4 regions of the Mesorhizobium sp. M7D.F.Ca.US.004.01.2.1 genome follow, and region 4 is predicted to be linked to each of the others. Evidence: predicted binding sites of a transcription regulator. Region 4 holds the regulator's gene; each other region holds the start of a gene.
The links. Region 4 encodes PhoB, which activates phosphate uptake and scavenging genes when phosphate is short. Its sites were predicted from a motif close to TGTCATNNANCTGTCAT; they were not measured.

Region 1: EN993_RS23490 (esterase-like activity of phytase family protein) is a predicted target of PhoB. The motif match lies at 1,893-1,909, and genes of this name have one in related genera.
Region 2: EN993_RS15460 (RNA degradosome polyphosphate kinase) is a predicted target of PhoB. The motif match lies at 1,318-1,334, and genes of this name have one in related genera.
Region 3: EN993_RS05105 (YdcH family protein) is a predicted target of PhoB. The motif match lies at 1,896-1,912, and genes of this name have one in related genera.

What each region holds. Positions count from the first base shown of each region.
Region 1 is NZ_RZRQ01000201.1:3,409-7,435, reverse strand. Features, by position in the region: gene EN993_RS23495 (L,D-transpeptidase) at 1-237, shown strand, start outside; gene EN993_RS23490 (esterase-like activity of phytase family protein) at 298-1,776, opposite strand; gene EN993_RS23485 (FAD-dependent oxidoreductase) at 2,080-4,027, shown strand, end outside.
Region 2 is NZ_RZRQ01000095.1:3,843-7,869, forward strand. Features, by position in the region: gene EN993_RS15450 (FAD-dependent monooxygenase) at 1-990, opposite strand, end outside; gene EN993_RS15455 (zinc-finger domain-containing protein) at 1,009-1,254, opposite strand; gene EN993_RS15460 (RNA degradosome polyphosphate kinase) at 1,398-3,599, shown strand; gene ppx (exopolyphosphatase) at 3,599-4,027, shown strand, end outside.
Region 3 is NZ_RZRQ01000016.1:6,569-10,595, reverse strand. Features, by position in the region: gene EN993_RS05120 (transporter substrate-binding domain-containing protein) at 1-603, opposite strand, end outside; gene EN993_RS05115 (IclR family transcriptional regulator) at 725-1,513, shown strand; gene EN993_RS05110 (DUF465 domain-containing protein) at 1,538-1,741, opposite strand; gene EN993_RS05105 (YdcH family protein) at 1,983-2,162, shown strand; gene ispG (flavodoxin-dependent (E)-4-hydroxy-3-methylbut-2-enyl-diphosphate synthase) at 2,496-3,746, shown strand; gene EN993_RS05095 (lytic transglycosylase domain-containing protein) at 3,752-4,027, shown strand, end outside.
Region 4 is NZ_RZRQ01000012.1:39,085-43,111, forward strand. Features, by position in the region: gene EN993_RS04320 (ROK family protein) at 52-1,299, shown strand; gene phoB (phosphate regulon transcriptional regulator PhoB) at 1,316-2,005, opposite strand; gene phoU (phosphate signaling complex protein PhoU) at 2,025-2,732, opposite strand; gene pstB (phosphate ABC transporter ATP-binding protein PstB) at 2,758-3,561, opposite strand; gene pstA (phosphate ABC transporter permease PstA) at 3,558-4,027, opposite strand, start outside.

The sequences.
Region 1 (4,027 bases), on a different contig from region 4:
ACGATGTACCGGCTGCACGGCACGCCGGAGTGGGATTCCATCGGCAAGAACGCATCGTCGGGCTGCGTGCGCTTCATGAACCAGGACATCATCGACCTCTACAGCCGGGTCAACGGCGTCGCGCCGGTCTTCGTGCGCCCCAACCTGTCGGCCGCCGGCAAGATCAGCGCGGTGTCGAACAGGACGGCCGAGCCGATCGATGCCGGCGTGCCAAGGGACGCGGAGATGTTGAAGTAAGAGCCTTTTCACGATCTGCTCAGGCGGACGCGCTCGGTGCACCCGCCTGAACAGGTGTTGTTACTTCTTGGTCAGACCCGGCAGCGTGACCTGATAGACCAGGAACATGGTGTCGACATCGGCGCCGTCCTCGGCCTTGTAGGGCGCGCCGACCTGGAAGCCGTCCTGGGCGAGGAAGTCGTTGTCGTTGGCGACGAACAGGAAGTAGTCGTCGGGCAGCTTCGGATCGAGAACGCTTACCACCGACATCGCCTCCCACTTCTCCGAAAGGTTGTTCTTGTCGTTCGGCGCGCCATTGTGCAGGCCGAAGCGGCCGAGCTCGCCCTTGTCGTTGATGTCGATGAACGGCGTCAGCTTGGCCGGCGTCACCGACGGGTCGAGCACGCCCTTGGGCGCCAGCGGCTTGTCGGCGGCATCGAAGACGCCGCCGGCGACGTCGGTCGCGGCAGAGACGTCGACGACGAAGATCTGGCGCACCAGCGAGGTGTCGCCCTTCAGCCCTTGGCCGTTGCCGCTGTCACGCGCCAGCATCAGGAAGGTCTTGTCGGAGAGCGCTACGATCTCGCTCTGCGCGGCGATCTTGGTCTTGCCCTTGGCATCCTTGAACACCGGCAGCGGCACGACATACTCATGCGCCAGCTTGAGGTGGGCGGGGTCGGAGGCGTCATAGACCAGCGCACGCGTGTTCTGGCGCGTCGCGGGCGAATCGCCGCCATCCTGGCGGGGCGCCGATTGCAGCACCGCGATCAGCGACTTGCCATCCGGCGTCATCGCCATGCCTTCAAGACCCTGGTTGTTCTGGCGGCCGGTATCGGGATCCTTCGGATCGGGCTCGGCGGCACCCGGACCCGGATTGTCCGAGGCGAAGTTCGGCGCGCCGTGGCGCATCGGCACCAGCGCCGCCGGTGGCTGCGTCGCCGACATCAGATGGCCGTCGGCGGAGAACCGGTAGATGTTCGGGCCGTATTCGTCGGAGATGAACATCGAACCGTCGGGCAGGCGCACGATGGCTTCGTTGTCGAGCGCCAGCTTGCCATTGTCGGCCTGTGGCAGGATCGGCATGTCGCCGCTTGCCGCGCGCACGCCGTTGAGTGGATCGAGGCCGGTGGCGTCAGCGCCCTTGTCGTCGGTGAGAAGCATGGTGTCGGCAAGCGCTGCCTTGACGCCCGTCTGCTCCTGGCCGGCAGCAGGTGCCGCGCCCGGTGCGACCGGAGCAAATTCGATGCCGATCGTGTTGAGGCGCGGCCGGTAGTCGGTGGTGCCGACGACATTGTAGCCGCGGTCCGGCAGCAGCCAGAGCGAACCCTTGTAACCATCGGCGCCATGTGTCCAGCCTGATGTGTCGATCGCCATGCCGGAGCCCGAACCGAACGTCTCGCCGAACTTGTCGCGCTGAGCGGCGGGGATGCGGCCGACGCCGACCAGTCCCTTGTTGACGAGGCCGCCGACGGTCGCGGTGTTGTCGGCGAGCGCCGGCGTCAAGGCGGTGAACAAGGCCAGCGCGACGCCGAGCGACGCGGTTCGGTACAGGTGTTTCATGGACAATCCTCTTTGTGACAAAGCGTGCCGGAGCGGCCGCAGGGCGAAAAGCTGAAAGAGGTGCGACATCGATGATGCCGCGCGCGCCTCCCCGAAACGCGGTCTACGGCGCGAACATGATGCTTGCGTGACAGCGCGCGGTGCATGCCCGCCGTCTTCTTCACGCGCCGATAAAAACGTGCGCCTGGCGGAAAGAATCCGTCAGTCTCAGGCCGACAAAAAAGCCGCGCTCGCCCCGGCACTAGACACTTATGTCCAGTGCGTATATGGTCCAGCCTTCGGACCAGCCGTGGAGGGGAAGCCTTGAAGTCGCACTACCGCGCAGTCGTCATCGGAGGTGGCGTGGTTGGAGCCTCGGTGCTCTACCATCTGACGCGGTTCGGCTGGAGCAATGTGGCGCTGATCGAGCGTGCCGAATTGACGGCCGGTTCGACCTGGCACGCGGCGGCCGGTTTCCACGCGCTCAACGCCGACCCGAACGTAGCGGCGCTGCAGGACTACACCATCAATCTCTACCGGGAGATCGAAGCCGAATCCGGTCAAGACATCGGCCTGCACATGACCGGCGGCGTCAACATCGCCAGCGATCCCGCGCGCTGGGAGTGGCTGAAATCGGCCTGGGCGGTGTTCCAGTCGGTCGGCATCGAGACCGCGCGGCTGGTGACGCCCGACGAGATCAAGGCGATCTGCCCGATCGTGGACGTCACCGGCGTCCTTGGCGGCCTGCATGATTCCAACGAAGGCCATCTCGACCCGTACGGCACGACGCACGCCTATGCCGGTGCCGCGAAGAAGCGCGGCGCCGACATCATCCTGCGCAACCGGGTCGTCGAGCTGAAGGCGCGCACCGACGGTCGCTGGGATGTCGTGACGGAGCAGGGCACCATCATCGCCGAACATGTCGTCAATGCTGGCGGGCTGTGGGCGAAGCAGCTCGGCCGCATGGCCGGTGTCGACCTGCCGGTGACGCCGATGGAGCACCATTATTTCATCACCGAGGACATTCCGGAGATCGCAGCACTAGACCGGGAGATCGGCATCGCCGTCGATCTCGACGGCTTTTCCTATCTCAGGCAAGAGCGCAAGGGCGTGCTGCTTGGCGTGTACGAGCAGAACCCAAAGCACTGGAACATGGATGGTGCGCCGTGGGACTATGGCATCGAGCTGATCCCGGAAGACATCGACCGTATCAGTCCCGAACTCGCCAAGGCGCATGAGCGCTTCCCGTGCCTGGCGACGGCCGGCATCCGCAAATGGGTCAACGGCGCCTTCACCTTCACGCCGGACGGCAACCCGATCGTCGGGCCGGTGCTCGGGTTGAAGAACTACTGGGTCGCCTGCGGCGTCATGGCCGGTTTCAGCCAGGGCGGCGGGGTCGGCAAATCGCTGGCCGAATGGATGATTTATGGCGAGCCGCAGGCCGACATCTTCGGCATGGACATTGCCCGCTACGGTGCCTTCGCCGCCAACCGCGAATATCTCAGGCAGACGACGCGCCAGTTCTATTCGCGCCGCTTCGTCATGACCTTTCCCAATGAGCGGCTGCCGGCCGGGCGGCCTCTGAAACGCCCCGGCGCCTATGACGGGATGAGCGCGGCGGGATGCGAATGGACGGCGTCATGGGGGCTGGAAATCCCGGCCTATTTCGCGCCGATGGGGTTTGCCGAGAACACGACGCTGCGACGCTCCAACGCCTTCGACATTGTTGGCGACGAGGCGCTGCAGGTGCGGCGCGCCGCCGGTCTCGTCGATATCTCGGCCTATTCGCGCTATGCGGTATCCGGGCCCGGCGCCGAAGCGTGGCTCGATCGGCTGCTCGCCTGCAAGCTACCGAAACCGGGACGGGCCAGTCTGGCGCCGATGCTCGGCCATGACGGACGGCTGAAGGGCGACCTGACCGTCTTCAACTGGGGCGGCGGCACCTATTGGCTGATGGGCTCCTACTATCTCCGGGAATTCCACATGCGCTGGTTCGAGAGCCATGCGGCTGCGGGCGTCACCGTCGCCGATTTGTCCGACACGATGGCCGGCTTCCTGCTGACCGGGCCGAATGCGCGCAAGATCCTGGAGCGCACGACGCATCAGGACGTGTCCGGCGCAGCATTGCCTTTCATGGCCTGCGGCGCATTCGACATCGGCATGGTGCAGGCGCGTGTGGCGCGGCTGTCGATATCAGGCGAACTCGGCTTTGAAATCAGTTGCCCCGCCACCATGCATGCCACTCTGCGCGAAACGCTGCTGGCCGCCGGCG
Region 2 (4,027 bases), on a different contig from region 4:
CGCATCCTCGATCGCCATGGCAGCACCTTGCGCGGCGAACGGCGTCATCGCATGCGCCGCATCGCCGATCAGCGCGATGCCGTCCGGCATTGTCCAGGGCTGGTTCTGTTCGACAGTATGGAGCGGCCAAGTCAGCCACGCCCCAACCATTTCCACCAGTTCTGTAAGACCAGGCGCGGTGCCGCGCATTGCGCTGGCGAGGATGCCGGGATCGGCATGGCCGGACCAGCCCTCGGCAATACGCTCACCTCTGGTGAAGGCGACGAGGTTGAAGGCGTCGCCCTTGCTGACGGGGTAGGCCACCATATGGAAGCCCGGGTGCAGGAAGGTGGTGACGCAGTCCGGAGTGCCGATCGCCGCGAAAGCCTGCCCTGCGGCACTCTGCGCTGCAATGGTCGCGCGCCAAGCCAGTTCGCCGGAAAACCGGCTTCTTGGCGAGGTCGCCCTTTTGGCCGAATCGACAAGTGCGCGCACCGACGACCAGACACCATCTGCGCCGACCAGCAGGAAGCCCTCAGCCTTGATGGTTTTGCCGTCGATCTCGGCCGTCGCCGTGATGCCATCGGGGCCGGTGGCAACGCTGCCGATACGGGCGCCGGTGGTGAGACGGATATCCGGCATCTCGGCAACGCGCGCGGTCAGTGCGCTCTGCAGATCGGCCCTGTGAGCGACGAGATAGGGCGCTTGCCAGCGCGTTTCAGCGGCTTGTCCCAGTGGCACCCGCGCCAGTTCGCGCAGCGTTGCGGCATCCTTCAAGACCACCGCTTCCGGCCGCACCGCTTCCGGCAGCAGATGGTCGAGTACGCCAAGCTGGCGAAGGATGCGTGTCGCGTTGGGAGAAAGCTGGAGGCCGGCACCGGCTGCTTCCAGGCGCTGCGCCTGTTCGAACACCCGAACCGGGTAGCCGCGTTCGGCGAATGCAAGGGCTGCGGTCAGCCCGGCGACACCTGCCCCGGCGATGACAACTTGCCGGGATCGCGTGTCGTTCATCGGGCTTGTCGCGAAGACTCAGGCGGCCTGGTCGATATAGATGCAGCCGGCCGGCAGCGTTTCCGTCGCCTTCAGCTTTGGCGAATAGCGGTAGAGCGTCGAGCAATAGGGGCAGACTTTTTCATTATCGCCACCCATGTCGAGAAACACATGCGGGTGGTCGAAAGGCGGATTGGCGCCCGTGCACATGAATTCCTTGACGCCGATGTCGATTGCCGGGTGGCCCGCATCGTTTTGAAAATGGGGAATGGAACCGCCTGCCATCGTCGTCTCCTTAACGCAGTCTCTTCTGCATCTGGATCATAACAGGCCTCTTTGCAAGATCGATGAAATGAAACTGTCGCAAAAGCCTGTCAGAGGATAAGTTAAGCCGGTTAACCGGCTGAGCGGTGGGAAGAGCAGGAACCATGAACGAACTGAAGCCGGTGCAGAGCGAATTCGTGAACGTCGAGGTGGCTCGTCCGGAGGGCGGCAACCCCGATCGCTTCGTCAACCGGGAGTTTTCCTGGCTGCAGTTCAACCGGCGCGTTCTCGAGGAATCGCTGAACCTCAATCATCCGCTGCTGGAGCGCGTTCGCTTCCTGTCGATCTCGGCCGCCAATCTCGACGAATTCTTCATGGTCCGTGTCGCCGGCCTCGCCGGTCAGGTGCGCGAGGGCATCACGCTGAAGAGCCCTGACGGCCGCACCCCCGAACAGCAGCTCGAACAGCTGCTGCGTGAGGTCGAGCGGCTGCAGGAAGACCAGCAGAAGAGCCTTTCGGCGCTCACCGTGCTGCTCAACAAGGAAGGCATCGAGAGCATCACCCGCGATGCGCTGACCAAGGAGGAGAAGGTCTGGCTGGAAGACCATTTCCAGGAGCAGGTGTTCCCGGTGCTGACCCCGCTGTCGATCGACCCGGCGCATCCGTTCCCGTTCATTCCAAATCTCGGCTTCTCGATGGCGCTGCAATTGCGCCACCGCAAGAATGGCGAAGAGATGAGCGCGCTGCTGCGTCTGCCGGTGGCGCTGAAGCGCTTCATCCGCCTGCCGGACCGCAAGCATCATGTCCGCTTCATCCCGCTGGAAGAGGCGGTCGGCCTCTACATCGGCAAGCTTTTCCCCGGCTACGAGGTCAAGGGCTCCGGCACGTTCCGCATCATCCGTGACAGCGATATCGAAGTCGAGGAGGAGTCCGAGGATCTGGTGCGCCTGTTCGAAACGGCACTCAAGCGGCGTCGCCGCGGATCGGTGATCCGCATCGAATTCGACAGGCTGATGCCTGCCGAATTACGCGACTTCGTCGCCGGCGAACTTGGCGTGTCGTCGAGCCGCATCAGCGTCCTGACCGGACCACTGGCGCTCAGTCAGATCTCCGAAATCGTCGCCGTTCCCCGCGACGATCTGAAATTCACGCCCTACAATCCGCGCTTTCCCGAGCGCATCCGCGAGCATGGCGGCGACTGTTTTGCTGCCATCCGTGAGAAGGACATCGTCGTCCACCACCCCTACGAATCCTTCGACGTCGTGGTGCAGTTCCTGCGCCAGGCGATGGCCGACCCGGAAGTGGTGGCGATCAAGCAGACGCTTTACCGCACCTCCAATGACAGCCCGATCGTGCGCGCGCTGGTCGACGCGGCCGAGGCCGGCAAGTCGGTCACCGCGCTGGTCGAGCTCAAGGCGCGCTTCGACGAGGAAGCCAACATCCGCTGGGCGCGCGACCTGGAGCGTGCCGGCGTGCAGGTCGTGTTCGGCTTCCTCGAGCTGAAAACACATGCGAAAATGTCGCTGGTGGTGCGGCGTGAGGACGGCAAGCTGCGCAACTACGTGCATCTGGGCACCGGCAACTACCATCCGGTGACCGCGCGCATCTACACCGACCTGTCCTTCTTCACCACCGATCCGACGATTGCCCGAGACGTCGCCCAGCTCTTCAATTTCATCACCGGCTATGCCGAGCCGACCGATGAAATGCGGTTGGCGATCTCGCCGTTCACGCTGAGAAGCCGCATCCTGAAGCACATTGCCGACGAGATTGCCCATGCGGTGGAGGGTCGGCCTGCGCGCATCTGGATGAAGATGAACGCGCTCGTCGATCCGATCATCATCGACGCGCTCTATGATGCCAGCCGCGCCGGCGTCGAGATCGACCTTGTGGTGCGCGGCATTTGCTGCCTGCGGCCGCAGGTTCCGGGCCTGTCGGAAAACATCCGTGTAAAATCGATCGTCGGCCGTTTTCTCGAGCACAGCCGCATTTATTGTTTTGGCAATGGTCACGGCCTGCCGTCGGACGAGGCCATCGTCTACATCTCTTCGGCCGATCTCATGCCGCGCAATCTCGACCGCCGCGTCGAGACCATGGTGCCGATCACCAATCCAACTGTGCATGAACAGATCCTTGGCCAGATCATGCTGGGCAACATCATGGACAATCAGCAAAGTTTCGACGTATTGGCTGATGGAACCTCCCGGCGCGTGGTGCTGGAGGAGGGCGAGGAACCGTTCAACGCGCAGGAATATTTCATGACCAATCCGAGCCTGTCGGGACGGGGTGACGCGCTGAAGTCGCATGCGCCCAAGCGCATTGCGCAGTTCAAGCGCCGCAAGAAGAACGCCGCAGCGTCCGGCTGATGCTGTCTGATTCCCAGGGCCGGTTGCAGGACCGCCGACCGCTATCGATCATCGACATCGGGTCGAACTCGATCCGTCTCGTCGTCTATGAGGGACTGGCGCGCTCGCCAACCATGCTGTTCAACGAAAAGATGCTGGCTGGTCTCGGCCGTGGCATCGTTTCGACCGGCAAGCTCGATCCCGAGGCGGTGACCCGCTCGATGGAAGAGTTCCGCCGCTTTCGCGCGCTTTCCGACCAGGCCGGCGCCGAACATATGTATGTGCTGGCGACCGCCGCCGCCCGCGAGGCGATCAACGGTCCCGATTTCATCCACCGCGCCGAGGATGTGCTCAAGACCGAAATCCGTGTGATCAGCGGCCGGCAGGAAGCCTATTATTCGGCGCTCGGCGTCATTTCCGGCTTCCATCCGGCCGATGGCATCGCCGGC
Region 3 (4,027 bases), on a different contig from region 4:
CGATTCCAGCGCCTGCAGCACGTTGGCCTGGGTATCGATCTGCATGACCTGGCACTGGGGCAGGACCGAATGCACCTGCGCTTCGGCATCGACATTCTGCAGGATGGAGACGCGTGTTGCCGCGCCGCCGGCAAGCAGCTTGTCGAAGGTCTTGTTCTCGGCGGTCGGAAGGCTCAGCAGGGCGATGCCCTCGACGTAGTAAGGCCGGGAAAAATTGACCAGCTGCGAGCGTTGGGCGCTCATCGTCATGAACTGGATGGTGATGTCGACCTTGTTGGTGGTCACGTTGGGAATGCGCTGAGCCGGATCCTGCATGACGAATTCGACCTTGGTCGGATCGTCGAAAAGGCCCTTGGCGAGAATGCGCCCCATGGTGATGTCCATGCCGACGAGTTCGCCGGCATCATTCTCGAAGTGCCAGGGTGCGTTGGTGCTGCCGGTGCCGACGATCAGCTTGCCGCGATCGAGCACGGTGCGCAGCAAGCTGTCGGGTGCCGCCTGGGCAGCGGCCTTCTGGGCATCGACGGTTGCCAGCACGCCAGCCGTGGCCAGCCCTGCCATTCCCAATTTCAGAAAATCACGTCTTCCGGATGTGTCGTTCACGGCGACCTCCTTTCGTGTTGTGTTCCCCTTGTGCACAGGCAAGACACGCGTTGGTAATTTTGTCTCTTACAAGAGACGAGTGTACCCTGTACAAGACAGATATTAACACTAGGAATCGACAATGCAAGATGGCAATGCCTCGGCAGTTTCGGCCGGCGAGAAGATCTCGGGCTCCCGTGAAAAGGGGCTCAACCGGGTGCTCGAGATTCTGGAGTTTCTTCACACGACCCAGCGGGCGATCGGCATTGGCGACCTTGCCAAAGGCGTGAATGCGCCCCGCTCGACGACCTACACGCTGGTGCGGTCGCTGGTCGATGCGGGACTGCTGGAAATGGAAAGCGACGGCAATCGCGTCTATTTCGGCAAGAAGCTCTATCTCTATGGAATGGATTATGTGCGGGGCAACGACCTCTTGAGGCGGGGGCGCCAGGAGGTCGACAATCTGTCGCGCGAGACCGGCGAGACCTCCGAACTGTGCATGCTGCAAAGCGGGCGCTATACGATCGTCCACGCGAGTCCCGGCACCAGGCCGTTCCGCATCAGTTCCGCCACCGGCTTGCAGATACCGCTGCCCTGGACGGCCTCGGGGCGGCTGCTTCTGGCGGGACTGGAGAAGGCTGAGATCGAAGACATGGTGTCGGACGACGATCTCGTGCTGCCCGACGGGCGCAAACTGCGGCTCGACGATTTCGTCGCCGATATCGCAAAAGCGCGGATCACCGGCTATTGCGTCACTTCGGGCCTTGTCGATGCCTATACGAAGTGCCTTGCCGCGCCGGTGTTTTCAGCGCCGGGCAAGGTCGAAGCGACGATGTGCCTGGTGGTTCCCATCGATACGTCCGAGGAGCGGACCGGCGAACTCATCGGCCTGCTGCGCAACCGCGCCGCGAAGCTTTCGACCGTGGCCTAGGCGCGCCAGCCAGCCAATGCTGGTTCAGGCAATGATGTCGGGAATGATCTTGTCTTCCAGCGCCATCAGCCGGTCTTTGAGGAACAGCTTTTTCTTCTTCATGCGCTGGATCTGCAGTGGATCGCAGGCCATGGCGATCATCGCGTTGATGGCCGCATCGAAATCCGCGTGCTCCTGCTTCAGCCGGGAATATTCGAGGCGGATATCAGCCTGTTCCTGATCGGACATTATCTACCGTCTGCACGTCTGCGGCGCCCAAAAATGGGCCTGATTGGGCGGGGCCGGCGTGATTTTGCAACCGGCGCGCAGCCCATATCACATTTCACATTGTCGTGGAATGCTACCACGGATCATTCGACATCGTTGCCGGAAGGTGGCACACTGTCACCGTGCCGTCACAGAAAGCGAACCTGCGGTGGACGCGCCGTGACGGTTGCAATCGAGGAAACCATGAAAGGGAGAACCAATCATGTCTCTTGCATCCCATCTTGATGAGTTGCAGCGGAAACACGGCGACATCGAACGTGAAATCGATGACGCGATGAACCATCCATCGGTCGACGACCTCGAAATCGTGAATCTCAAGCGACGCAAGCTGGCACTCAAGGATGCGATTGAAAAACTAAGAGGGAAACCGACCACGCATTGATGCCCTGCTGACCTAGCCGCTTACGATCCGCGGCCTTTTTTCCCGGCGGTTCCCGCCGCCGGCATGGTGGGTTTTGATTTCCAGTACTGGGCTATCGGTCGAGTCTGGACTGCCATCCGTTCAATTTCCACTTCGGCCGTCGCCAGCTTTCGCCAGATTATCGATTGTTTCTGGCCCATGGCGGCGGACCGATTCCGGCCAGTGGCGACCTGTCGCCATTGACAAGCCATCTTTGCTCCTCCACCTCATGCCCGGACTTTAGCGCATCGGCCCGGAGCGCATTTTGTGCGTCCAGTTGGACGCATGGCGCTCCAGAGACAAAAGGCTGCCGGCATGACCGGATATTTTTCCTCTCCTTTTCCCCGCCGCACCTCGGTCGGCGTCGACGTCGGCGGCGTGGTCGTCGGTGGCGGCGCGCCCGTTGTCGTGCAGTCGATGACCAACACCGACACGGCCGATGTCGACCAGACGGTTGCGCAAGTCGCAGCACTCCACCGGGCCGGCTCGGAGATCGTGCGCATCACCGTCGATCGCGACGAGAGTGCTGCTGCTGTGCCGCGCATTCACGAGCGGCTTCAGCGGCTTGGCATCAACGTGCCGCTGGTCGGAGATTTCCACTATATCGGCCACAAGCTATTGGCCGATCATCCGGCCTGTGCCGAGGCGCTGGCCAAATATCGCATCAACCCCGGCAATGTCGGCTTCAAGGACAAGAAGGACCGGCAGTTCGCCGCGATTGTCGAGATGGCGATCAAACACGACAAGCCGGTGCGCATCGGGGTCAACTGGGGCTCGCTCGACCAGGAGCTTTTGACTCGGTTGATGGACGACAACCAGGACAAGGGTTTTCCGCTGACCGCGCAAGAGGTGACGCGCGAGGCGATCGTGCAGTCGGCGATCCTTTCGGCCGAGATGGCGGAAGAGATCGGCCTTGGCCGCGAGAAAATCATCCTGTCGGCCAAGGTCAGCGGCGTGCAGGACCTGATCGCCGTCTATACCGAGCTCGCCACCCGCTCCAACCACGCGCTGCATCTCGGCCTCACCGAGGCCGGCATGGGCTCGAAAGGCATCGTCGCTTCGTCGGCCGCGATGGGCATCCTGCTGCAGCAAGGCATCGGCGACACCATTCGCATCTCGCTGACGCCGGAGCCGAACGGCGACCGAACGCGTGAGGTGCAGGTGTCGCAGGAGTTGCTGCAGACCATGGGGTTCAGGCAGTTCGTGCCGATCGTCGCCGCTTGCCCGGGCTGCGGCCGCACGACCTCGACCGTGTTCCAGGAACTTGCCCAGAACATCCAGGCGGATCTGCGCAAGAACATGCCGGTGTGGCGCGAAAAATATCCAGGCGTCGAGAACCTCAAGGTCGCCGTGATGGGTTGCATCGTCAACGGTCCGGGCGAGTCCAAGCATGCCGACATCGGCATTTCGCTGCCCGGCACCGGCGAGACACCGACCGCGCCTGTCTTCGTCGACGGCAAGAAGGCGGCGACCCTGCGCGGGCCATCGATCGCGGCGGATTTCGAGAAAATGGTCGCCGACTATATCGAGCAACGGTTTGGTCGCGGCAAGGCCGCGGCGGAGTAGGTGCGATGCAGCGTTTCCTCAGGGCGACGCTCGTTTTACTTTGCGCCCTGGTCTGCTCGACAGCTGTTCAAGCGGATCCGCCGCAATCCGCCAAGCAGCGGCTGATCGACAGGGTCTGCACCCTGATCCAGGCGCATGCCGATCAGAACGGCCTGCCCAGGGATTTCTTCGCCCGGCTGATCTGGAAGGAGAGCCGTTTCGATCCCAACGCCGTCAGTCCGGTCGGCGCCGAAGGCATCGCCCAGTTCATGCCGGGCACCGCCAAGATGCGGGGGCTCGCC
Region 4 (4,027 bases):
AGCGTTCGAGGGGCACGGAGAACCGCGGCGACCGGGAGGACTTGAAGAAACATGTCGGTCGGAATCCGCCACGACGATTTGCGCCGGCGCAACCGGGCGATGGTGATTGCGGCCGTGCGCCGCGCCGGACAGCCGTCCCGCACCGAGATCGCAGCGACAACCGGCCTTAGCCACTCGACCATATCGGCGATCTCTTCCGACCTGATCGGCGAAGGCATCCTGACCGAAAGCAAACCAAGCGAGGCCGGCTCGCTCAAACGCGGCCGGCCGCAGGTTGGCCTCAGCCTCAATCCGGAAGCGGCGGCGGTGATGACCGTGGTGCTGTCGCTGAATTTTCTCTCCGTCGCCGTCATCGACTATGCCGGCCAGGTGATATCAGAGGAACAGCGCCGGCTGGACACGCTGACCATGTCGCGGGACGCGCTGATCGGCGAATGCACGGCAATCGTGCGGCGCCGTCTCGAGGACCCTGATCTCGACGTCCGCAGCATCGCCCGCATTGCGCTGGCAATCCAGGGCATCACCGACACCCGCGCCCGCGCCATGCTGTGGTCGCCTATCACGCCGCACACCGACATCGCCTTCGCCGACATACTCGAGGACGAGTTCGGCATCCCCGCCACCATGGAGAATGACTGCAACATGATGGCGATAGCGCTACGCTGGCGCGATCCTGATCGCTACCGCGACGATTTCATCGCCATCCTTTTGTCGCATGGCATCGGCATGGGCCTGGTGCTGAAGGGCGAGCTCTTCACCGGCACCCATTCCTCGGGCGGCGAGTTCGGCCACATGATCCATCAGCCGAAAGGTGCGCTCTGCCGCTGCGGGCGGCGCGGCTGCGTCGAGGCCTATGCCGGCAACTACGCCATCTGGCGCAACGCCAGGCAGCTGGGCGAGGACGCAGAACCCGTCGCCGATGTCAGCGACGCCGACATGCGCGCCCTGGCGACCGCGGCCCGCGAAAGGGATGGCCCCGAGCGCGAGGCCTATCGCAAGGCCGGCGAAGCGCTCGGCTACGGTCTCGGCAGCTTGTTCGCGCTGATCGATCCGGCGCCCGTCGCCATGGTCGGCGTCAGCGCCGCTGCCTTCGACCTGATCGAGCCGGCATTGCGCGAGGCGATTGCCCAGACCGCCGGCGGCCAGCACTCGAAATCGATTTCCTTCGACACCGAGCCGAACGAACTGCCGCTGATCCGCGAAGGCTGCGCCATGCGCGCGCTGACCTTCGTCGACCAGGAGATTTTCGCGCCGGGCGCGCAGGCGAGAGGAAGCGTCGCAGGCAAAAACGTGGCGTGAATTCAGACGGGCGAGTTCAATCCTCGCGGATCGCGTAGCCCGCCCCACGAATGGTGCGGATGACGTCCGGCATGCGGCCGTTGTTGACCGCCTTGCGCAGGCGGCCGACATGCACGTCGACCGTGCGCTCGTCGATGTAGATCGTCTCGCCCCAGACATTGTCGAGCAGCTGGCTGCGCGAGAAGACGCGGCCGGGATGGCGCATCATGAACTCGAGCAGGCGGAACTCGGTCGGCCCTAACCGGATCTCGCTCTTCTTGCGATAGACCCGGTGCGACTCACGATCGAGCACGATGTCGCCGACCTTCAGCACGCTGGACAGCACTTCCGGCTTGGCGCGGCGCAGCAGCGCCTTAACCCTGGCCATGAATTCCGGCGTCGAGAACGGCTTGACCAGATAGTCGTCGGCGCCGGTCGACAGGCCACGCACGCGGTCGCTTTCCTCGCCGCGCGCGGTCAGCATGATGATTGGCAGCCGCTCGGTCTCGGGACGCATTCTTAGCCGACGACAGAGTTCGATACCCGAAACCGCAGGCACCATCCAGTCGAGCACCAGAAGGTCGGGAACGTTCTCCTGCAGCCGGATCTCGGCCTCGTCGCCGCGCGTCACCACCTCGACCTGGTAACCCTCGGATTCCAGATTGTAGCGGAGCAGCACGCCTAGCGGCTCCTCATCCTCCACCACCATGATGCGTGGCGCGATCATCGACTGGTCACCCCTGTCGTCATGCCGCCGGCGCGGACATTGCCGTCTCGTCCTGCTTCGGGCGATTGGCGGGCAACTGCGTGCCGGTCAAAACATAATAGGCATTTTCAGCGATGTTGGTCACATGGTCGCCGATGCGCTCGAGGTTCTTGGCGCAGAACAACAGATGCGTGCAGGCAGTGATGTTGCGCGGGTCTTCCATCATGTAGGTCAGCAGTTCGCGGAACACCGAGGTGTATTTGACGTCGATGCGCTCGTCGGCGGCGCGCAGTTTCGCCAGGGCCGCGGCGTCGCGCGCCGCATACTCCTCGATCACGCCCTGCACCTGGATCAGCACCAGCTGAGCCATTGCGTCGATGGAATGCGACAGGTCACGCGGTGTGACGCTGAGGCCGACGGTGCCGACGCGCTTGGCGATGTTCTTGGCAAGGTCGCCGATGCGTTCGAGATCGCCGGCCATGCGGATCGAACCGACGACATGGCGTAGATCGTCGGCCATCGGCTGCCGCTTGGCGATCAACGTGATGGCGCGGTCGTCGAGCTCGCGCTGGCGCGCGTCCATGATCGCATCGTCGGAGACGACGCGCTGTGCGAGGGCGTTATCGGAATTCAAAAGCGCCTTGGTGGCACCACCGACCATCGAGCCGGCGAGATCGCCCATATCGCTGATGAGCCTGCTGATTTGTCCGAGATCCTCGTCGAAAGAAGCGACTGTGTGTTCGCCCATGATCTTGTCCCTCGTATGCCTGAACTCAGCCGAAGCGGCCGGTGATGTAGTCCTGCGTGCGCTTCTCGCGGGGCGACGTGAAGATCTTCTCGGTGCGGTCGAACTCGACCAGTTCGCCCAGATACATGAAGGCCGTCTGCTTCGACACGCGCGCCGCCTGCTGCATGTTGTGGGTGACGATGACGATCGTGTAGTCGGCTTGCAACTCGTCGATCAGCTCCTCGATCTTGGCGGTCGACAGCGGGTCAAGCGCCGAGGCCGGCTCATCGAGCAGGATGACTTCCGGCTTCACCGCCACGGTGCGGGCGATGCAGAGCCGCTGCTGCTGACCACCGGAGAGGCTGAGGCCGCTGGCGTTGAGCTTGTCCTTGACCTCGTTCCAGAGTGCTGCGCGCTTCAGCGCCTGCTCGACGCGGCCGTCCATCTCGGACTTGCTGAGCTTCTCATAGAGCCTGACGCCGAAAGCGATGTTTTCGTAGATCGACATCGGAAATGGCGTCGGCTTCTGGAACACCATGCCGATCTTGGTCCGCAGCAGGTTGAGATCCTGCGAGCGGTCGAGAACGTTCTGGCCGTCGAGCAGCACCTGACCTTCGGCGGTCTGCTTGGGATAGAGTTCGTAGATGCGGTTGAAGACGCGCAGCAGCGTCGACTTCCCGCAGCCCGAAGGCCCGATGAAGGCGGTGACGCTGCGCTCGGGCAAGGACAGCGTGATGTCCTTCAGCGCCTTGCTCTGGCCGTAGTAGAAGTTGAGGTTCTTGACCTCGATCTTGGCCTTGGCGGTGGCCTCGGCGGCGATCGTCATGTCTGGAGACAACATCTGGCTCATTTGTCCTCTCTGCGTCCGGTCAGGCTGCGAGCAACGATGCTGAGCGCGAGAACCGTCAATGTGATGATGAGTGCACCGGTCCAGGCCAGTTGCTGCCATTCCTCGTAAGGGCTGAGAGCGAACTGGAAGATGGTGACAGGCAGGCTGGCCATCGGCGCGTTGAGATTGCTCGACCAGAACTGGTTGTTGAGCGCCGTGAAGAGCAGTGGCGCCGTCTCGCCGGAGATACGGGCGATCGACAGCAATATGCCGGTGACGATGCCGGAAAGCGCGGCGCGGTAGGCGACCGACTTGATGACCACCCAGCGCGGCGCGCCGATCGCGGTGCCGGCTTCGCGCAAGGCGTTCGGCACCAAATTGAGCATGTCTTCGGTGGTGCGCACGACAACCGGGATGACGAGGATGGCGAGCGCGACAGCACCGGCGATCGCCGAGAAATGCCCCATCGGCCGCACCATCAGTTCGT